Regions from separate parts of the Streptomyces venezuelae genome, predicted to be linked through region 1. Evidence: riboswitches for the same ligand, from Rfam matches in the RefSeq annotation. Region 1 holds a riboswitch; each other region holds the start of a gene.
What was found. Region 1 has a riboswitch for cobalamin ahead of DEJ47_RS14360 (ABC transporter substrate-binding protein). Riboswitches for the same ligand answer to the same signal wherever they lie in the genome.
Positions count from the first base shown of each region.

Region 2: linked by a shared signal. The riboswitch ahead of DEJ47_RS10840 (prenyltransferase/squalene oxidase repeat-containing protein) and the one ahead of DEJ47_RS14360 (ABC transporter substrate-binding protein) in region 1 are both predicted to bind cobalamin.
Region 3: linked by a shared signal. The riboswitch ahead of cobN (cobaltochelatase subunit CobN) and the one ahead of DEJ47_RS14360 (ABC transporter substrate-binding protein) in region 1 are both predicted to bind cobalamin.
Region 4: linked by a shared signal. The riboswitch ahead of DEJ47_RS08115 (cobalamin biosynthesis protein) and the one ahead of DEJ47_RS14360 (ABC transporter substrate-binding protein) in region 1 are both predicted to bind cobalamin.

Region 1 is NZ_CP029193.1:3,079,068-3,084,469, reverse strand. Features, by position in the region: gene DEJ47_RS14370 (amino acid permease) at 1-639, shown strand, start outside; gene DEJ47_RS14365 (Mov34/MPN/PAD-1 family protein) at 726-1,148, shown strand; cobalamin riboswitch at 1,112-1,275, shown strand; gene DEJ47_RS14360 (ABC transporter substrate-binding protein) at 1,319-2,299, shown strand; gene DEJ47_RS14355 (FecCD family ABC transporter permease) at 2,329-3,390, shown strand; gene DEJ47_RS14350 (ABC transporter ATP-binding protein) at 3,387-4,181, shown strand; gene DEJ47_RS14345 (putative leader peptide) at 4,248-4,406, shown strand; gene DEJ47_RS14340 (MoaD/ThiS family protein) at 4,550-4,828, shown strand; gene DEJ47_RS14335 (PLP-dependent cysteine synthase family protein) at 4,841-5,402, shown strand, end outside.
Region 2 is NZ_CP029193.1:2,345,275-2,350,676, reverse strand. Features, by position in the region: gene DEJ47_RS10850 (energy-coupling factor transporter transmembrane component T) at 1-771, opposite strand, end outside; gene DEJ47_RS10845 (SCO2322 family protein) at 815-1,510, opposite strand; gene DEJ47_RS10840 (prenyltransferase/squalene oxidase repeat-containing protein) at 1,507-2,742, opposite strand; cobalamin riboswitch at 2,864-2,988, opposite strand; gene DEJ47_RS10835 (MBL fold metallo-hydrolase) at 3,013-4,068, opposite strand; gene DEJ47_RS10830 (aldehyde dehydrogenase) at 4,284-5,402, shown strand, end outside.
Region 3 is NZ_CP029193.1:6,352,851-6,358,252, reverse strand. Features, by position in the region: gene DEJ47_RS29260 (precorrin-2 C(20)-methyltransferase) at 1-665, opposite strand, end outside; gene DEJ47_RS29255 (precorrin-8X methylmutase) at 677-1,318, opposite strand; gene DEJ47_RS29250 (cobalamin biosynthesis protein CobG) at 1,315-2,850, opposite strand; cobalamin riboswitch at 2,968-3,106, shown strand; gene cobN (cobaltochelatase subunit CobN) at 3,140-5,402, shown strand, end outside.
Region 4 is NZ_CP029193.1:1,746,729-1,752,130, forward strand. Features, by position in the region: gene DEJ47_RS08090 (hypothetical protein) at 1-71, opposite strand, end outside; gene DEJ47_RS08095 (alpha/beta hydrolase family protein) at 172-1,308, opposite strand; gene DEJ47_RS08100 (class II aldolase/adducin family protein) at 1,319-2,041, opposite strand; gene DEJ47_RS08105 (inorganic phosphate transporter) at 2,356-3,651, shown strand; gene DEJ47_RS08110 (hypothetical protein) at 3,664-3,888, shown strand; cobalamin riboswitch at 3,995-4,138, shown strand; gene DEJ47_RS08115 (cobalamin biosynthesis protein) at 4,175-5,131, shown strand; gene DEJ47_RS08120 (cobyric acid synthase) at 5,128-5,402, shown strand, end outside.

The DNA of each region.
Region 1 (5,402 bases):
CAGCCCGGCGTCTCGCCGTTCGTCGCGGCCTTCGAGAAGATGGGCCTCGGCATCGGCGCCGCGATCGTCAACTTCGTGGTCCTCACCGCCGCCCTCTCCTCCTGCAACTCCGGCATGTACTCCACCGGCCGCATGCTGCGCGACCTCGCGCTCAACGGCCAGGGCCCGAAGTTCTTCACCAAGCTCACGAAGAACGGCCTGCCGCTGATCGGCACCACCGCGTCCGCCGCGTTCATGCTGGTCGGCGTCTGGATCAACTACCAGTGGCCGGGCGAGGCGTTCAACTACGTCGTCTCCTTCGCCACCATCTCCGGCATGTGGGCCTGGATCATGATCCTGGCCTGCCAGATCCGCTACCGCCGCAAGGCCGACCGCGGCGAGCTGCCGCAGTCCACCTTCCGCGCCCCGGGCGCCCCGTACACCAGCTGGTTCGCCCTGCTCTTCATCGGCATGGTCATCGTCATGATGGGCGTCGACAAGGACGCGCGGATCTCCCTGTACGCCGCTCCGGTCTGGGCCGCCATCCTCGGCGTCTCCTACCTGGTCCTCAAGAGCCGCAACCCGCAGGCCGCGGCCTTCAACAAGCGGAAGATCGGCCTCCCCGAGCAGCCCGCCGACGACCGCCTCTCCAAGGACTGACGGCTCCCCAAGGCCCCTGTCCAGCATTCGGGCCCGCGCGTACCACACTCCGGTACGCGCGGGCCCTTCTGCTTATCCTGGCTGCCATGCTGACCATCACCCAGGCCCTCCACGACCAGATCGTCGCGCACGCGCGCCAGGACCACCCCGACGAGGCGTGCGGCGTCGTCGCGGGCCCGGAGGGCACCGGGCGCCCCGAGCGGTTCATCCCGATGCTGAACGCCGCCCGGTCGCCCACGTTCTACGAGTTCGACTCGGGTGACCTGCTCAAGCTCTACCGCGAGATGGACGACCGCGACGAGGAGCCGGTGATCGTCTACCACTCGCACACCGCCACCGAGGCGTACCCCTCGCGCACCGACATCACCTACGCCAACGAGCCCGGCGCGCACTACGTCCTGGTCTCCACCGCGGACACCGACGGCGCGGGCCCCTTCCAGTTCCGGTCGTACCGGATCGTGGACGGCGAGGTCACCGAAGAAGAGGTAAAGGTCGTCGAGGCATACTGAGCTTTACTCATGAGGGCGGCAGGACCCAGGAAGCCGGTGCGAACCCGGCACGGTCCCGCCACTGTGACCCCACCCCGGGCACCGGGGCCGGGGGAGTCAGGAACTGACCTGCCGCCCTTCTCCACGCAACGCAGGGGACGCGGAAATCCCCTGGAGGAGGCAGTCCAGTCATGTCCCGCCGTCACACCGGCATACGCGCGCTCGCCGCCGCGGCCCTGCTCGTCCCGCTCGCCGCGTGCTCCTCGTCCTCCACGTCGGACGGAGAAGGTGACGGCACGACCGCCGCCAAGGCCGCCGGATTCCCGTACACCGTCACCAACTGCGGTGTGAAGACGACGTACGACGCACCCCCGAAACGCGCCGTCACCATGAACCAGCACACCACCGAAGTGATGCTGGAACTCGGCCTCAAGGACCACCTCGCCGGCACGGCCTACCTCGACGACAAGGTCCTGCCCAAGTATGAGAAGGCGTACGACTCCGTGCCCGTCGTCGCCAAGGAGTACCCCTCCTACGAGAAGCTCCTCGCCGCCAACCCCGACTTCGTGTACGGCGGCTACGCGAGCGCCTTCCTCGCGGGCGACGGCCGCAGCCGCTCGGCGCTCGCCAAGTCCGGCATCAAGAGCCGCCTCAACGTGGAGGGCTGCGCGAAGAAGCCCGTCTCCATGGACGACGTCTACCGCGAGGTCCGCGAGGTCGGCTCCACCTTCGGGGTGCGGGACCGCGCGGACACGTGGGTGCGCGGCGCCCAGCGCGAACTCGCCGCCACCGCCGAGAAGTCCAAGGGCAAGAAGGCCCTCTCCGTCTTCGTCTACGACAGCGGCGACAAGACCGCGTTCACGGCGGGCGGCCGCGGCATCGGCAACGACATCATCAAGCGGGCGGGCGGCCGCAACGTCTTCGCCCACGTGGACAAGTCCTTCAGCGACGCGTCCTGGGAGTCCGTCGTGAAGAACAAGCCCGAGGCCATCCTGATCCTCGATTACGGCGCCACGACCGTCGCCCAGAAGAAGAAGCGCCTCCTCGACGACCCCGTCCTCCAGGACGTCCCCGCCATCAAGAACAAGCGGTTCGCGGTGCTTCCCCTGTCGGACATGGTCACGGGGGTACGAGCACCCGAGGCGGTGAGGAAGCTGGCGGCGCAGCTGTGAGCGCGCTGCGAGTACGGGAGATCCCGCGATTGAGGACGAGCCCGAAGGGCGATCGGCGGGGCGCGGCCGGGCGGCGCCTCGCCGTCCTGACGGTGCTCACCGTCGCCCTCGGCGCCGCGACACTCGCGGGGCTGGCCTTCGGATCCGTTCGTGTCCCGACGGCCCAGGTCGTCGAGATCCTGACGGGGAGGGCGGACCCTTCCCCGTTCCGCACCATCGTCCTCGACGTCCGCCTCCCGCGGGTCATCCTCGGAGCCACCGTCGGAGCCGGTCTCGCCGTCATCGGCACCGTCCTGCAGGCCCTCGTCCGCAACCCCCTCGCCGACCCGTTCCTGCTCGGCGTCTCCTCGGGCGCCTCCGTCGGCGCGGTCTGCGCGATCGTCCTCGGCTCCGTCTTCGGACTCGGCGCCGCCCTGTCGACCACCGTCACCATCCCGGCCGCCTCCTTCGCGGGCGCCCTGATCTCCCTGGTCCTCGTCTACGCCCTCGCACGCGGCGGCAGCGGCGGCTTCGCCACCGGCAGGCTGATCCTCGCGGGCGTCGCCGTCTCGTACATCCTCACCGCCCTGACCAGCCTCATCCTGGTCACCGCCGACAGCGCCGACCACCTCAAGGAGGTCCTGTACTGGACGCTCGGCGGCCTCGGCAGCGCCCGCTGGGACATGCTCGCCCTGCCCTGCGTCACCCTGGTCATCGGCACCGCCCTCCTCATGCCCATGGCCCGCCCCCTCGACCTGCTCCTCGCGGGCGAGGAGGGCGCCACCGTCCTCGGCCTGGACGCCGCCCGCTTCCGCGCGGGCGTCTTCGTCCTCGCCTCGCTCCTCACCGGCGTCCTCGTCGCCTACAGCGGCGCCATCGGCTTCGTCGGCCTGATGGTGCCGCACGCCGCCCGCATGCTGGTCGGCGCCGCACACCGCGCGCTGCTCCCGGTCGTCGCCCTCATGGGCGCGGTGTTCCTGGTCGCCGCCGACCTCGCCGCGCGCACCGTCGCCGCGCCGCAGGACATCCCCGTCGGCGTGCTCACCGCCCTCACCGGCGGCCCGTTCTTCCTCTGGCTGCTGAGGCGACGCAACGAAGGAGTACCGGCATGACCACGGCACCGGCCACCGGCGGGCTGCGCACCGAAGGGCTCTCGTACGAGGTGGCGGGCCGGCTCCTCGTCGACGCCGTCGACCTCACCGCGGACCCCGGCGAGACCGTCGGCGTCGTCGGCCCCAACGGCAGCGGCAAGACGACCCTGCTGCGCTGTGTCTACGGCACCCTGCGCCCCACCGCGGGCCGCGCCCTCCTCGACGGCGACGACCTGCACACCATGACCCCGAAGGCACGCGCCCGCCGCCTTGCCACCGTGCCGCAGGACGGGCAGGCCGCCTTCGAGCTCACCGTCCGGCAGGTCGTCGCCATGGGCCGCTCCCCGCACAAACGGTTCTGGGAGGCGGACACCGCCGCCGACGACGAACTCGTCGCCGACGCGCTCGCCCGCGTCGGCGTCCAGGACCTCGCCGACCGCACCTTCCCCTCCCTCTCCGGCGGCGAACGCCAGCGCGCCCTCGTCGCCCGCGCCCTCGTGCAGCAGCCCACCCTCGTCGTCCTCGACGAACCCACCAACCACCTGGACATCCGCTACCAGCTGGAGATCCTCTCCTTCGTGCGCGACCTCGGCACGACCAACCTCCTCGCCCTGCACGACCTCAACCTGGCCGCGTACTTCTGCGACCGCCTCCACGTCCTCGACGGCGGTCGGCTCGTCGCCTCCGGGGCGCCCAAGGAGGTCCTCACCACCGAGCTGCTCGCCACCGTGTACGGGGTGACCGCCGAGGTCAGCACGCATCCGCTGACCGGTGCCCCGACGGTCGTCTATCTGCCGCCGCCCGCATCCTGAACGGATTCCGTCCACCAGCTGAGATCACATTCCGGGATCCGGACCGGGAATCGATACGATGACCGCATGGTTCCCCATGACGTGAGCGAAGAGACGCCGAGCGCACCCCTGCTGCTCGCTCCGCTGCGCTCCGCCTCCACTCTTCTTTTGGGAGCCTTCGGATGTGGAGCGGCGCGGCTGCACGTCGACCTGTGCCGACTCGCCAGCGCCATCTGTACCCGCTGAACCGGTCCACCGCGGTCCCCACGCACGGCCGCGGGCCGCGGCGGCCGTTCCCGTACGCCCGGCGCACCACACCGCGAGCGCGAGCCCCGCGCCGCCGCGCGCCCACCACACGCACTTCTCGACTCCCGACAGGAGCCCTCAGCATGGCCATCGAGGTCCGCATCCCGACCATCCTCCGCACCTACACCGACGGCGCCAAGGCCGTCGAAGGCAGCGGTGACACCCTCGCCGAGCTCTTCACCGACCTCGACTCGCGGCACGCGGGCATCGCCGAGCGCATCGTCGACGACGGCAAGCTCCGCCGCTTCGTGAACGTGTACCTCAACGACGAGGACGTCCGCTTCCTCGACGGCATCTCCACGAAGGTCGCAGACGGCGACAGCGTCACGATCCTGCCGGCCGTCGCCGGCGGCATGGTCTAGGCCTGATCCCGGATGCCTCGCTACGACTCCCCGCTCGCCGCGGTCGGCAACACGCCGCTCGTACGCCTGCCGCGGCTCAGCCCCTCGGACGACGTCCGCATCTGGGCCAAGCTGGAGGACCGCAACCCGACCGGCTCCATCAAGGACCGGCCCGCCCTCCACATGGTCGAACAGGCCGAGAAGGACGGCCGGTTGACGCCCGGCTGCACGATCCTGGAGCCGACCTCCGGCAACACCGGCATCTCGCTCGCCATGGCGGCCAGGCTCAAGGGCTACCGCATCGTGTGCGTCATGCCGGAGAACACCTCCCAGGAGCGGCGCGACCTGCTCGCCATGTGGGGCGCCGAGATCATCTCCTCGCCCGCCGCGGGCGGCTCCAACACCGCCGTCCGCGTCGCCAAGGAACTCGCCGCCGAGCACCCCGACTGGGTGATGCTCTACCAGTACGGCAACCCCGACAACGCGGGCGCCCACTACGCCACGACGGGCCCGGAGATCCTCACCGACCTCCCCTCGATCACCCACTTCGTGGCGGGCCTCGGCACGACCGGCACCCTCATGGGCGTCGGCCGGT
Region 2 (5,402 bases), 730 kb from region 1:
GCCGAGGGTCAGGACGGAGATTGCCCTGCGGACCCTCGCCGGGACGGGGGACGTGCGGCCGAAGCCGCGCGCGTCCATCGCCGCGGCCAGGGCGACCGACCGCTCCAGCGCGCCCTCCAGGACGGGCAGACCGACCTGGAGGAGGCCCCGGATGCCACGGTCCGGGCGGCCCCGCAGGCGGCGGGCCGCACGCAGGCGCTGCACGTCGACGATCAGGTTCGGAGCGAACGTCATCGCCACGACGACCGCCACCCCGACCTCGTACAGCGCACCCGGCAGCGACTTCAGCAGCCGCGCCGGGCTGGCCAGCGCGTTCGCCGCGCCGACGCAGATCAGCAGGCCGGCGAGGCGGATGCCGTCGTAGAGCGCGAACAGCAGGCCTTCCGCCGTCACCCGGCCCCCGATCCGCACGCCCCTCGCCCACTCCGGCAGCGGCACCTCCGGCAGTGTCACGACGGTGTGCGTGCCGGGGATCGGCGAGCCGAGCACGATCGCGAAGACCAGCCGGATCGCGATGACGGCCAGACCCAGCTTCACGAACGCGCCGTACGACTTCGCCCACGGCGCCGACGTCCGCCGCGCCGCCACCACGTAGCCCGCGACGCCGATCAGCAGGCCGAGCAGCAGCGGATTGGTCGTGCGGGACGCCGCCGTGCCGAGGCCGATGGCCCACACCCACCACGCGCCCGGGTGCAGCGCGTTGCCGCGGTGCGCCTCGGGGGCGAGGCGGCGCCGCAGGAGGGCGGGCGCGCCGCCGCCGTGGTCCGTCATGGTGCTGTCCGTGTCGTGTTCGTCGTCCGTACGCAGCCGCGCGTCAGCCGCGGCGGCGGGCCTGCCAGATCCCGGCGCCGCCGAGCAGCGCGACGGCGGCGATCCCGGCGATCAGGCCGACGGAGGGGCCGCCGTCGGCGCCGTCCCCCGCACCGTCGTCCGCGTTCCCCGTCCCCGTCTGCGGCTGTGTCTTCGTGGTCGTTCCGTCGTCGGCGACCTGTTCGCCGCAGCCCCTCTTCGGGTAGCCGTCGATCGCGCACAGCAGCGCCTTGCTGTCGTAGCGCAGCGGCTTGGCGACGGAGGCGAGGGCCTCCGCGCTGGTGGCGTCCTCGCCGACCTGCGCGCAGGCGGTCCGCCGCTTCGGCGGCGTCTCGCCGCCGGGCGCGTCACCCGCCGTGCCGAAGTCGACGACGAGGCCCACCCGCTTGCGGCCGTCCTTCGCCGGGGTGCCCGCGCAGATGGCGTCGAAGTCGGCGGGACCGCGCGGCTTCGCCGAGTCCTTCGAGTCGTCGGAGACCGAGAAGCGGAACCCCTGGACGTCGCCGTCCTCGGGACGCGCGGTGCCGGGGCCCTGGCTGGCGTACGTCCACTGCGCGCCGTCCCGCTCCCAGAACGACCAGTAGCGGTAACCGGCGGCCTGGGCGGGCACGGCGGCGAGAACGCCCAGGAGCGCGGCGAGGAACACGCCGACAGTCAGCCGCCCGCGCCCCCGTCCGCGCCGCTCACGGTCCCGCGTCACGGCTGCTGCTTCTTGCGGTTGCCGCTGTACAGGAAGCCGATGCCGATGCCCGCGACCATGCCGACGCCGATGATCCACCAGACGCTGACGCCGCCGTCGTCGTCCTTCTTCTCGTCCGAGTCCGCGTCGGACGGGGACTTCGAGGAGGTCTCGGGGGCCGGACCCGTGGCGTTCAGCTGCTTGACAAGGTCGGCGCCGCCGAAGTCGCGCGCGTCCAGACCGGCCGCGTGCGCGGCGAAGATCAACTTGGAGTAGGCGGCCGGGCCCGACTGCTTGGCCCAGTCCGCAGAGTTACCGGCGAGCCACTCGGCGGACTTCTTCGCCCGCTCGCCCTGTCCGGCGGCGGCGAGGGCGAGCACGGAGTCGGCGGTGGTGCCGAAGTCCGGCTGGTCCGTGGAGCCCGGCATCGACGACATCAGGTGGTCGTCGGTCTTGCCGAGGGTGTCGAGCAGATAGCCGACGCCGTTGCTCGCGGCCTGCGTGGCCGTGTCCGGCTTCGCGCACTTGGGCGCGGCGTCCTCGGACTTCTTGGGGGCGGAAACGACGAGGCCCTTGCCGAGGCTGCCGAGCACACCGGCGGCGGTGGCGTAGGCGTTCGGCGCGAGCTTGCCGGACTTCATGTCGGCGAGGCCGAAGGCGCCGCCGTCCTTGCCGCAGTCCATGGCGAGCTTCGGCAGCGCGTCGTAGGCGGACTTGCCGTCCTGGGACTTCACGTCGGCGGGGTTGCGGCCCGCGGCGACGAGCGCGCCGACGACGATGCCGGTGGAGTTCGCGTCGGAGGGCAGTCCCGGGGTGTTGCCCCAGCCGCCGTCCTTGTTCTGCACGGACTTCAGCCAGTCGACGCTCTTCTTGACCGTCTTGTCCTGGCCGCCGAGCGCGGCGAGGGCCTGCACGGCCGCCGCGGTGGAGTTGCTGTCGACCGCCGTCTTGGAGTTGCACGGCTCGGAGGAGTCCGCGCGGTACGCCGCGAAGCCGCCGCTCGCACACTGCTGGCCGGTCAGCCAGTCCACGGCCTTCGCGGCGGGCTCGACGCCCTCGGTGTGCTGGGCGAGCAGGGCGTACGACTGGCGGAAGACGCCGTCGAACTTCGGGTCGGACTTGCCGTAGAGGCCCGAGGGGAGAGCGGCCGACGGCGACGGCTTCGCGTCGTCCGCGAAGGCGGCCGGTGCCGCGGCCGAGCCGAAGACGGCGACGGCGGCGGCCAGGACCGCTGCGCTGCGACGAACGTTCATGATGGGGCGGGTTGCCTCTCCCTGCGGGGAGCGGGGCGGCACGGACCGTGCGAGCACGGCGACCGGGCGGCTCCGGCTCCGTATACCTCGACGGTGCCGCTCATCGGGGGCCCGATGAAGCGAGCCGGTCACGTTCCGCGCCGGGCATTCCGGCTCACCACGTTGCGTGGCACACGGCTGCGGGTCAGCGCCGGATTCGCACCGGCTTCCCCCTTGGCGGACGTGAGGACGACGCCCTCACTCTACCGGCCGGTCCGCGCACCCCTCGGGTCACACCGCCACGAACGCGACCGGATCGCTCCCCGGCACGGCCTCGGCGCGCCCCAGCTTCACCAGCCGCCGCACATGCGCCTCGGCCTCCGACACGGCGATGGTCCTCGACCCGTAGGGGATTTCGTCCCAGGGCCGGTTCCACTCCATGCGCGCGGCGATCTGCCACGGGGTGAGGGGCTCGGCGAGCAGGGCGAGCAGCCCGGTCAGGCGCTCCTCGTGGTGGGCCAGGAGTTCGTGGACGCGGGCCGGCGCGTCGGTGAACGCGCGCTGGTGGGCGGGGAGGATCTCCGCGGGGCCGAGGCGGGCGACGCGCTCCAGGGAGTCCAGGTAGTCGCCGAGGGGGTCGGTCACCGTCTCCGAATCGGGGTCCTCGTACAGGCCGATGTGCGGGCTGATGCCGGGCAGCAGATGGTCGCCGGAGAAGAGGCGGCCGTTGCCGCGCAGGCCCGCGGGGTGGTCCTCCTCCAGGTGGAGGCAGACGTGGCCGGGCGTGTGGCCGGGGGTCCAGACGGCGCGCAGGCGGCGGCCGGGCAGGGCGAGGAGTTCGCCGGGGGTGATGGAGCGGTCGGGCAGGGCGGGGGCGAGGCCGGGGAGCTTGCGGGGGCGGCCCTCGTCGCGGGCGCGGAGCAGCGGGGCGAGGTGGTCGGCGGGCGCGCCGGCGGCCGTGAGCTTGTCCACGAGGTACGCGTACCAGCGGTCCGGCGGGTTCGAGCGGGTGCGGCGGACCACGGACGCGTCGGCGTCGTGCATGGCGATCCACGCTCCGGACGCGTCGCGGACCTGGCCGGAGAGGCCGTGGTGGTCGGGGTGGTGGTGGGTGATGACGACGCCGTGCACGTCGGCGACCGCGACGCCGCACGCGGCGAGCCCGGCGACGAGGGTGTCCCAGGACGCCGGGTCGTCCCAGCCGGTGTCGACGAGGACCGGTCCCGCGTCGGTGTCGAGGAGGTGGACGAGGGTGAAGCCGAGGGGGTTGTCGGGGATCGGGACCTTGATGCTCCAGACGCCGCCGCCGTGCTCGGTCACCGGCGGGTCCGTCACCTGCGGGGTCATGAGGGCCTCGTCTCTCGTCGCCGGTCCCCTCGCCGGGGTCCTTCACCCTCGCCGGGGCTCCTCACTATAACTAGAACTAGTTCCAGTGGTCGCCCAAGTCGACTGCTTGGAGCGCGCGTTGCCCCTTCCGTCCGTGGACTCCACGAACTAGAACTGGTATCAGTTCCTCAGTCCTGAAACCGTGTCAGGAAACGCTCCGCAGGAGGCAGTCAGCCATGACCGAGCTCGTGGAACACGGACAGCTGTTCATCGGCGGGGAGTTGGTCGACCCGCTCGGCAAGGACGTCATCGACATCGTCTCCCCGCACACCGGAGAGGTCTTCGCCCGCGTGCCGCACGCGGCCCCCGCCGACATCGACCGCGCCGTCGCCGCCGCCCGCAAGGCGTTCGAGCACGGACCCTGGCCGCGCATGACCCTGGACGAGCGCATCGAGGTCGTCACGAAGATCAAGGACGGCTTCGCGGTGCGCCACGAGGAGATCGCCCGCGTCATCAGCACCGAGAACGGCACCCCGTACACCTCCAGTGTGATGGTGCAGGCCCTCGCCGCGATGATGGTGTGGGACGCGGCGATCACCGTCGCGCGCGACTTCCCGTACGAGGAGCAGCGGGACGGCGTCCTCGGCAGGCTGCTCGTCCGGCGCGAACCCGTGGGCGTCGTCGCGGCCGTCGTGCCGTGGAACGTCCCGCAGTTCACCGCCGCCGCCAAACTGGCCCCCGCCCTCCTCGCCGGCTGTCCCGTGATCCTCAAGACCTCCCCGGAGGCGCCCCTGGACGCCTACATACTCGCCGAGCTCGCCGCCGAGGCGGGCCTGCCCGAGGGCGTGCTGTCCATCGTCTGCGCCGACCGCGAGGTCAGCGAGTACCTCGTCGGGCACCCCGACGTCGACAAGGTGTCCTTCACCGGATCCGTCGCCGCGGGCAAACGCGTCATGGAGGTCGCCGCCCGCAACCTCACCCGCGTGACCCTGGAACTGGGCGGCAAGTCCGCCGCCGTCATCCTGCCGGACGCCGACACGGCCACGGCCGTCGCGGGCATCACCCCGTTCGCCTGGATGATCAACGGCCAGGCCTGCGTGGCCCAGACCCGCATCCTCGTCCCCCGCACCCGCTACGACGAGTTCGCCGAGGCCTTCGCCGCCGCAGCGAGCGCCCTCAAGGTCGGCGACCCCCTCGACCCCGCCACCGAACTCGGCCCGCTCGTCGCCCGGCGGCAGCAGCAGCGCTCCCTCGACTACATCCGCATCGGCCAGGAGGAAGGCGCCAAGATCCTCGCGGGCGGCGGCCGTCCCGCCGGACTCGACCGGGGCTGGTACGTCGAGCCGACCCTCTTC
Region 3 (5,402 bases), 3.3 Mb from region 1:
TACCGCGCCTCGTCGAGTCGGCCGGCGCGCTCCAGGGCGCCGCGGACCTTCCCGAACGTACGGCCGAGCTTCATGACGACCGCGGAGTCCGTCGCCGCGAGGCGCGCCGCGAGTTCCTCCTCGGGGAGCGTGCCGGGCAGGATCGTCAGCACCTCCTCGGCCTCGACGAGGGGCTCGCCGAGCCGGGCGGCCGCGGCGCTCACCGAGGTGACGCCGGGGATCACCTCGGTCGGGTAGCGGTGCGCGAGGCGCTTGTGCATGTGCTGGTAGGAGCCGTAGAAGAGCGGGTCGCCCTCGGCGAGCACGGCGACGGTGCGGCCCGCGTCGAGGTGGGCGGCGAGGCGGGCGGCGGCTTCTTCGTAGAAGTCGTCGAGGGCGCCGCGGTAGCCGCCGGGGTGGTCGGTGCTCTCCGTGGTGACGGGGTAGACCAGCGCTTCCTCGATGTGGTCGGCGCGGAGGTGCGCGGCCGCGATCGAGCGGGCGATGGAACGGCCGTGCCGTGCGGAGTGGTACGCGATCACGTCGGCGGCGGCGATGACCTCCACGGCGCGCACGGTCATCAGCGACGGATCGCCGGGACCGAGCCCGACTCCGTACAGCCGTCCCGTGGCGCTCTGCTCGATGGGCGAGCTCTGCTCGGGGGACGAACTCTGCTCGGGGGACATGGGCACGCCGCTCATTCCGCTTCGCTCGCAATCGCGTTGATCGCCGCCGCGGCCATCGCGCTGCCGCCGCGACGTCCCCGTACGACCAGGTACTCCAGGCCGGACGAGTGCTCGGCGAGCGCGTCCTTGGACTCGGCCGCGCCGACGAAGCCGACGGGGATGCCGAGGACGGCGGCCGGGCGCGGCGCGCCCTCCTCGATCATCTCCAGGAGGCGGAAGAGGGCGGTGGGCGCGTTGCCGATGGCGACGACGGAGCCTTCGAGGCGGTCGCGCCAGAGTTCGAGGGCGGCGGCGCTGCGGGTGGTGCCGAGCCGCGCCGCGAGGTCCGGCACGGACGGGTCGGCGAGCGTGCAGATCACGTCGTTGTCGGCGGGCAGCCGCTTGCGCGTGACGCCGCTGGCGACCATGTTCGCGTCGCAGAGGATCGGCGCGCCGTCACGCAGCGCCTTGCGGGCGTCGGCGATCACGCGCGGGCTGTACGAGAGGTCGCGCACGAGGTCGACCATCCCGCAGGCGTGGATCATCCGGACCGCGACCTGGCTGACGTCGGCGGGCAGGCCTTGGAGGTCCGCCTCCGCGCGGATGGTGGCAAAGGACTCGCGGTAGATCGCCGCGCCGTCCTTCTCGTAGTCGAACACTGTGCTCTCGCTCATCTCGTGGCCGTTGGGTTTGTGGTGGTACGTGCCTTGGTGACCGTCTCGGTCAGGGTGCCGCCCGTGACAGGGGCGGTGGAGCCCGCGGTGTGCAGCGTCACTTCGTAGGAGCCGTCCCGGGTGGCGAGGACGTCGACCCAGTCGCCGCGCGGGTGCCCGCACCGCCGTTCGCAGCCGGACCAGTGGACGGGCAGCGAGCCGTGGCCGGGCACGGCGTCCGCGCGGACGTCGGCGAGGGACTTGGCGCACCCGGGGCGACCGGTGCAGGCGCCGACGCCGAGCCAGGGCGAGCCGGGGTCGGCGAGGAGCCCGGCACGGTCCAGCGCGGCCAGCCGCTCCCGGGCGGCTCCCTCGTCGCCGAAGCCGGGAATCACGAAGCCGCGCCACGGGGTGACGCGGAGCTCGTCCGCGGGAAGCGGGAGCAGGGCCCGCCATTGCGCAACGGTGACGCGCCCGAGCGGGGCGTACACGGAGACGGCCCGCCCGATGACACCGGGCGGCGGACCCCCCGGCCCCGCGGCCCCCGCCGCGACAGCCCCGACACCGAGCGCCGCCGAACCCCCACCCGCACCACCGGACACCGTCGAGTCACCGGACGCCCCCGGACCAGCGAGCACCGCCGGACCACCCGGACCACGGGGCACCGCCCCGCCACCCGAGCCACCGGACGCCACCGGGGCACCAAAGGCCACCGGACCACCGGACACCGCCGTGCCGTCGAAAGCCACCGGACCACCCGGACCACCGGATGCCCCCGGACCACCGGACACCGCCAGACCCCCCGGCCCCTCGCCCTCCGGCCCGATCCGTGCGGCGTCAACCCTCGCCGCCTCCAGCGCCCCGCCCAGGTCGACGGTCTGCCCGGTCGGGAGTTCGGTCACGCGCCACGCCCCGTTCCCCGCGGCGTCCGCCGCCGCGAGGAACGCCTTCGCCGCGGCGAGCGCCGCGCGCGGGGCGTCGGCCGCGGCGACCCGGAACGACACGCTGCCCATCCCGACCACCGCCGTCCCGCCCGATTCTGCGATCAAGGTCACATCGCCGCCGAGGCCCGCCACGTCTCCCCGTCCGTCGTCCAGGGCGAACAGGAAGCGGCCGGAAAGTCGGGGCGTCCAGTCCTCCGCGCAGAGGAGTCCGTCCAGCTCACGGGCCCACAACTGGACGTCGGCGTGGCCGGTTCCGTCCGTTCCCGCGAGGGGGGACGCCACCACGTTCCGGACGCGTTCGTGGCGCTCGGAGGGGAGCAGGCCCGCGTCCGCGAGCAGCGCGGAGAGTTCGCCGGCGCACGCGTCGCCGAGGCCGCGCAGCTCGATGTTGCCGCGGGAGGTGACGCTGAGGTTGCCGTCGGCCAGACGCTCCGCCGCGGCCTCCAGAGCCAGCACCTGACGGGACGTCAAGATGCCTCCGGGCAGGCGGAGTCGGGCCAGGAGGCCGTCGTCGGCGCGGTGCAGGCGGAGGGCTCCGGGGCAGGCGTCGCCCCGGTCACGTATGAGGGATTCGCCCTGATCTGGGGATGGTGCTGGGGTGGGCGGCATGGCGGCGAGCATACCCACGCGGATCCGGCCGGTCCTCTCCCGAGACAGGTCGTCCTGGCAGGTGGCCGCACCGCCGACCGCGGGCAGGACTTACTATGCAGGCGGCGGACCGCCAGGTCCGTCGACGCCAGCGACGGCGTGGGTCCAACAGGACCCGAGGGAGGAAGCCCGGTGCGAATCCGGCGCGGTCCCGCCACTGTGAGCCCCACCCGCGTGGGGCGAGCCAGGAACTCCTGCCGTCCATACGACCACCCGGGGCGCGGACACCCCGAGGAAGGCCTGCGCCCGCATGCTTCTGCTGTTGTCGACCTCCGACACCGACCTGCTCAGCGCCCGCGCGGCGGGAGGCCCGGTCGACTACCGGTTCGCCAACCCGTCCCGCCTCGACCTCGCGGAGCTGCCCGCCCTGCTCGACGGCGTCGACCTCGTCGTCGTACGTCTCCTCGGCGGCGTCCGCGCCTGGCAGGACGGCCTCGACCAGCTCATCGCCACCGGCCTCCCCGTGGTCGTGCTCACCGGCGAACAGGCACCCGACGCCCAGCTCATGGCCTCCTCGACCGTGCCCGTCGGCATCGCCGCCGAGGCGCACGCGTACCTCGCGCACGGCGGCCCCGCGAACCTGGACCAGCTGGCCCGCTTCCTCTCCGACACCGTGCTGCTCACCGGCCACGGCTTCGAGCCGCCCGCGGCCGCCCCGTCATGGGGCCCGCTGGAGCGCACCGCCCGCACCGGCGTCGACGGCCCGACGGTCGCCGTGCTCTACTACCGCGCCCACCACATGAGCGGCAACACCGCGTTCGTGGACGCGCTGTGCGGGGCGATCGAGGACGCGGGCGCCCGCGCGCTGCCGCTGTACGTGGCCTCGCTGCGCGCCCCGGAGCCCGAGCTGATCGACGAGCTGCGCGCCGCCGACACCATCGTGACCACCGTCCTCGCGGCGGGCGGCACCAAGCCCGCCGAGGCCTCCGCGGGCGGCGACGACGAGTCGTGGGACGCGGGCGCGCTGACCGGCCTCGACGTGCCGATCCTCCAGGCGCTGTGCCTGACCGGGTCGCGCTCCGCCTGGGAGGAGAACGACGAGGGCGTCTCGCCGCTGGACGCCGCGAGCCAGATCGCGGTGCCGGAGTTCGACGGCCGCCTCATCACCGTCCCCTTCTCCTTCAAGGAGATCGACGAGGACGGCCTTCCGGCATACGTCGCCGACGCCGAGCGCGCGGCCCGCGTCGCCGGGATCGCCGTACGCCACGCACGCCTCAGGCACATCCCGGCCGCCGACAAGCGCCTCGCCCTGGTGCTCTCCGCGTACCCGACGAAGCACTCCCGCATCGGCAACGCGGTCGGCCTCGACACCCCGGCGTCCGCCGTGCGGCTGCTGCGCAGGCTGCGCGCCGAGGGGTACGACTTCGGCCCCGAGGCCGACATCCCCGGCCTGGTCTCCGGCGACGGCGACGAGCTGATCCGCGCGCTCATCGACGCGGGCGGCCACGACCAGGACTGGCTCACCGAGGAGCAGCTCGCCGCCAACCCGGTGCGCATCCCGGCCGCCGACTACAAGCGGTGGTACGCGACGCTGCCGCAGGAGCTGCGCGACTCGGTCGAGGAGCACTGGGGGCCGCCGCCCGGTGAGATGTTCCTCGACCGCTCCCGCGTGGGCGACGGCGGCGACCCGGAGGGCGACATCGTGCTCGCCGCGCTGCGCCGCGGGAACCTGCTCATTCTCATCCAGCCGCCCCGTGGCTTCGGCGAGAACCCCATCGCGATCTACCACGACCCGGATCTGCCGCCGTCACACCACTACTTGGCCGCGTACCGGTGGATCGCGGCGCCCGCGGCCGACAACGGCTTCGGCGCGGACGCGATGATCCACCTCGGCAAGCACGGCAACCTGGAGTGGCTGCCCGGCAAGAACGCGGGCCTCTCGGCGGCCTGCGGGCCCGACGCCGCGCTCGGGGACCTGCCGCTCATCTACCCCTTCCTGGTCAACGACCCGGGCGAGGGCACGCAGGCCAAGCGCCGCGTCCACGCCACGCTCATCGACCACCTGGTACCGCCGATGGCGCGCGCCGACTCCTACGGCGACATCGCGCGGCTGGAGCAGCTCCTCGACGAGTACGCGCAGATCAGCTCCATGGACCCGGCGAAGCTCCCGGCGATCCGCGCGCAGATCTGGACGCTCATCCAGGCCGCGAAGCTCGACCACGACCTGGGCCTGGAGCAGCGCCCGGACGACGACGGCTTCGACGACTTCCTGCTCCACGTCGACGGCTGGCTCTGCGAGATCAAGGACATGCAGATCCGTGACGGTCTGCACGTCCTCGGCAACCCGCCGGCCGGTGCCGACCGCGTCAACCTCGTCCTCGCGGTGCTGCGCGCCCGCCAGATCTGGGGCGGCACGACCGCGCTGCCGGGTCTGCGCGAGGCGCTGGGCCTGGATGAGTCGGCGGCCACGCGCGTGACGGCCGACGAGGCGGAGGCCACGGCCCGCGCGCTGGTCCAGGCGATGGACGACGCGGGCTGGGACCCGGCTGCCGCGGCCTCGGTGGCCGCGGACC
Region 4 (5,402 bases), 1.3 Mb from region 1:
CGCTCTTCGGCCCTCTGGCGGGGCGCGCGGACAAGTCGGAGCCTGGAGTCGCGCGGGGTACGGGACGTCACAGGAGCAGTCTTCCTGTTGACGGTCCGAAAACCCAAACGGAATGGCGGCACGGGCCTTCGAAGGCGATGCGCGGATGTCGCGCGTCGAGGGTTCCGAAGGTCAGATCAGCGGGGTGAGGAAGCGGCGCAGCACCTCTTCGTAGGCCGCGGGGTCCGCGTTCCACATGGCGCCGTGCGGCGCGTCCGGTACGGGGTGCAACGTGACCAGGTCCGGGCGCCGTTCGGCCATCCTGAGGGAGTAGACCCAGGGGGCGACGGCGTCGTCGGGGCCGTGCACGACGAGGGTGGGGACCTGCAGGGCGTCGGGTCCCGCGGACGCCAGGATGCGGTCGCCGCGCAGGCCCGTGCGCCCCTGTGCCGCACGGACCGCAAGCGGAAGGAGGGGTCCCGGGGTGCGGCGGGCGCCGGCGAGGGCCTTCAGGGTGACCTCCCAGTTCAGTACCGGCGAGTCGAGAACGAGGCCGCTGATGCGGTCGCGGAGCGCCGAGTGCGCCGCGGCGTGCAGGCACATGGCGGCGCCGGTGGACCAGCCGTGCAGGACGACGCGCTCGGCGCCGTTGCGCACGGCGTGGCGGATGGCGGCGTCCAGGTCGCGCCACTCGGTCTCGCCGAGGTGGCCGAGGCCGTCCGGGGAGCGGGGCGCGCCGAGGTCGCCGCGGTAGGCGAGGTCGAGGACGGGGATGCGCAGGCGGTTGAGGAAGTCCATGACGACCATGGGGTGCTCGCGGGTGGTGCCGAGGCCGTGCACCGTGATGACCCAGGTGTCCCGGGTGGCGGGCACGAACCAGGCGGGGAGGCCGCCGAGTTCACCGGGGACGACGACGTCGGAGTGTTCGAGGCCGAGTGCGGTGCGCGGGTCGCCGATGTGGACCTGGGGCGTGAGCCGGACGCGGGCGCCGGGCTCCAGGGTGCCGTGGGTGACGGCTTCGAGGCGGCGCACGACGGTGTCGGCCTCGTGCGGGGCGGAGTCCAGGACGGGTCCGACGATGGCGTGGGTGCCGTTGCCGCTGAGGCCGTACGTGCCGGGGCGCAGGCTCGCCAGGGCGCGGGTGAGGCTGACCTGGCCCGCGGCCGTGGCGTGCACGGTGAGGCGCGGCTCGGTGGGCAGGGGCCGGCCGGCGGGCGCCCTGAGGGCGGCGTCGCTGGCGAAACGGCCCGCCGCGATGGCGGCCGCGGCCGTCCCCAGGGCGGCTGTTACTGCGGTGACGGCCGCTGCCGTCGCTTTGGCTGGGCGCACCGTCCCAGTGTTATGGGCGGAGGGCTTCGGGGCCAGTGGGCGGCGTCCCTGGGGTGACCGGATCGCCGCGGTGCTGTCCGTACCCCTTCAGCCGCTCTTCCGCTTCGCTCAGCTGGGAGGGGGACAGGAGGGCCGGGGCGTGGCCGGGGACCGCGGCGGCGGTGAGCCAGAGGCGGGACATCCATTCCAGCTGGGCCGTCCGGTCGTACGCCTGGGAGAGGGTGTCTCCGTACGTGACCGTTCCGTGGTTCTGGAGGAGGCAGCCCGTGCGGTCGCGCAGGGCTCCGAGCATGTTCCGGGCCAGCTCCTCCGTTCCGTACAGCGCGTAGGGCGCGACGCGGGGCGGGCCGCCGAGGATGCCGGCCATGTAGTGGACCGCGGGGAGCTCGGGGACCAGCATCGAGACGGCGGTGGCGTGCACGGCGTGGGTGTGGACGACGGCGCCCGCGGAGGTGTTGCGGTAGATCGCGAGGTGCATGGGCAGCTCGCTGGTGGGTGAGAGGTCGCCGAGGAGCTGTCGTCCTTCGAGGTCGACGCCGACCGCGTCCCGCGGTCGCAGACGGTCGTAGGGCACTCCGCTCGGGGTGACGAGGACGGTGCCGCCGACCCGTACCGAGACGTTGCCCGATGTGCCGACGACCAGGCCGTCCGTGACCGTCCTGCGAGCCGTGTCGACCAGCTCGTCCCAGGCCTGCGCGACGGCGTCCCCGTCTCCGTGCTGCTGCTCAGTCATGCGGCGATCCTGCCAGCCGCCCGTCGGACACCGGGGGGCGCGGGACGCGGGGTGATCAGTATCTCTTCGGCGGGCTTGTCGGACTGTTCGAAGCGGTGCGTCGCGGGGGCGGCCACCGGATGGCGGAGGCCGACACTCCGGCCGGTTTGCGGGCCCCCGGCCCCCGCTCCTTACGATCGCTGTCGAACGCCGGGAAGGGACGAGGTGGCGGGACTCCGCTTCGAGTCACCGCACCGCCCGGCCCAGTTCACTTTCCGTTCACCCGGAATGCCTACGTTCAACTCGCCACTGACGTCCAACAGAAGCCTGGGTAAATGGAACACATCACGCTTCTCCTCGGGATCGTGATCGTCACCGCTCTCGTGTTCGATTTCACGAACGGTTTCCACGACACTGCCAACGCGATGGCGACGACCATCTCGACCGGCGCTCTGAAGCCCAAGACGGCGGTGGCCATGTCCGCCGTGCTCAACCTCGTCGGTGCCTTCCTCTCGGTGGAAGTCGCCAAGACGATCTCCGGCGGCATCGTCAACGAGGACGGCCTCAAGACAGAGGTCATCTTCGCCGCGCTCGTCGGCGCGATTCTCTGGAACCTCCTGACCTGGCTGGTCGGCCTGCCCTCCAGTTCCTCCCACGCGCTCTTCGGCGGCCTCATCGGCGCCGCGGTCATGTCGATGGGCTGGTCGTCGATCAACGGCGGCACCGTCGTCACCAAGATCCTGATCCCGGCCCTCGCCGCGCCGCTCGTGGCGGGTGTCGCCGCGATGCTGGCCACGCGCCTGACGTACCGGATCGGCCGCAACACCGACACCAAGGCCACCGCCAAGGGCTACCGCGTGGGCCAGATCGCCTCCGCGGGCCTCGTCTCGCTGGCGCACGGCACCAACGACGCGCAGAAGACCATGGGCATCATCACGCTCGCCCTGGTCACCGGCGGTGTCCTCAACCCCGGCGCGAACCCCCCGATGTGGGTCATCGTCTCCGCCGGTGTCGCCATCGCGCTCGGCACCTACCTCGGCGGCTGGCGCATCATCCGCACCATGGGCAAGGGCCTGACCGACCTCCAGCCGCAGCAGGGCTTCGCCGCCCAGACCAGCGCCGCGACGGTCATCCTCGCCTCCTCGCACCTGGGCTTCTCGCTCTCCACCACCCAGTCCTGCTCCGGCGCCGTGATGGGCGCGGGCCTCGGCCGCAAGGGCGGCGTCGTCCGCTGGTCGACCGCGACCCGCATGTTCGTCGCGTGGGGTCTGACCCTGCCGGCCGCCGGTCTGGTCGGCGCGGGCGCCGAGTTCCTCACCAAGCAGGGCCCCTGGGGCATCGCGGCCACGGCCGCGCTCCTCGTCGGCGGCTCCGCCGTCATCTGGGTGCTCTCGCGGCGCAACGCCATCGACCACACCAACGTCACCGACGACGAGGTCCGCACGGACGGGGGCGTACCGGCCGAGCCCATCGGCGTCGTGACCACCGCGATCGCCGCCGTCACGCCGCCCCCCGCGGGCACCCTGGCCGCCTCGCCCGTCCCGGACACGTCCGTCAAGGCCGGCGTCTCGGCCCCGACCACGACCACGACCGGCGCCATGGCGGACCCCGCCCGGCCCGCGACGGTGTAAGGACAGACCAGCATGAACATCGACTGGGCAGCTCTCGGCTCCGTCTTCGGCGTCAGCCTCGCGGTGACGGTCGCCCTCGTGGGCCTCTTCACCCTCGGCATCGTCGGCCTCTCCCAGCAGGAGAAGGCGACCGCCGCCTCCGGCGGTTCGGCGGCCGTGGCGCGCACCGGCGCGTACGCGTGCTTCGCGCTGTGCGCGGCGGCCGTGGCGTACGGGATCTATCTGATCGTCGCCTGACGGCAAGGTTTCCCGGAGGGGTGCGGAGCGTACGAAACGCTCCGCACCCCTCCTGTGTGTGGGCCCCAACACACTCTCCCGTCGCAGGTCAACAGCGAGTTGACGGGCATTCGCGGGGCGTGGTGGACTGCCCGGGCCAACTACGGCGGCAGAAGAGGAAGCCGGTGCGAATCCGGCGCGGTCCCGCCACTGTCACCGGGGAGCCACTCCCCGGAAGCCAGGAACTCTCGCCGCCGATTCACGTCGAACCAGGGCGCGGACACCCTGAGTGAGGACACACAACGCCATGAGTGCCGATCGCGATTTCGCGTACGGCGCCGCCGCCGGATTCCTCGGTGACCTGTTGCTCGGCGATCCCCGCCGAGGCCATCCGGTCGCCGCGTTCGGCCGGGCGGCGGGCGCCGTCGAACAGGTGCTGTGGCGGGACCACCGCGGGTGGGGCGCCCTGCACACCGCGGTGTGCGCCGGGGGCGCCGCGGGCGCCGCCGCACTGGCCTCCGCTCTCGTACGCCGCTCCGCCGCGGGCCGTGCCGGAACCGTGGCGCTCACCGCCGCCGCGACGTGGGCCGTGCTCGGCGGCACCTCGCTGGGCCGCGAGGCGCGGGCCGTCGGCGGGGCCCTGGAAGCCGGTGACATCGAGGTCGCCCGGGAGCGGCTGCCCCATCTGTGCGGGCGGGACCCGCAGGCCCTGGACGCCGACGGGATCGCGCGGGCCGTCGTGGAGTCCGTCGCCGAGAACACCTCCGACGCCGTGGTGGGAGCCCTGGTGTGGGGCGCGCTCGGCGGCGTGCCGGGGCTCGTCGCCTTCCGTGCCGTGAACACCCTCGACGCGATGGTCGGCCACAAGTCGGCGCGCTACCGGCGCTACGGATGGGCCTCCGCCCGGCTCGACGACGTCTTCGGCTGGCCCGGGGCGCGGCTCACCGCCGCGCTGGCCGTGGTCGCGGGCGACGCGCCCGCGGAGGCGGTGCGCGCCTGGCGCTCCGACGCCGCGCACCACCCGAGCCCCAACGCCGGTCCCGTCGAGGCCGCTTTCGCGGGGGCTTTGGGCGTACGCCTCGGGGGGACCCTCTCGTACGCGGGACGGGTCGAGCACCGGCCCGTGCTCAACGCGGACGGGCGCGACGTACAGGTGAGGGACATCGAGCGGGCGGTGAAGCTGTCCCGGCGGGTGAGCGGGCTGGCGCTCGGCGTCGCGGTCGTCGCGGGCGTCGCCCGACTGAGGTCAAGGAGAGCTTCGTGAGCGGTGGACTGCTCGTCGCCGGAACCACATCGGACGCCGGGAAGAGCGTCGTCACCGCCGGCATCTGCCGGTGGCTGGCGCGCAAGGGGGTGTCCGTCGCGCCGTTCAAGGCGCAGAACATGTCCCTCAACTCGTTCGTGACGCGCGAGGGAGCCGAGATCGGGCGGGCGCAGGCCATGCAGGCGCAGGCCGCCCGCGTCGAGCCGAGCGCGCTGATGAACCCCGTGCTGCTCAAACCGGGCGGCGACCGCTCTAGCCAGGTCGTCCTCAT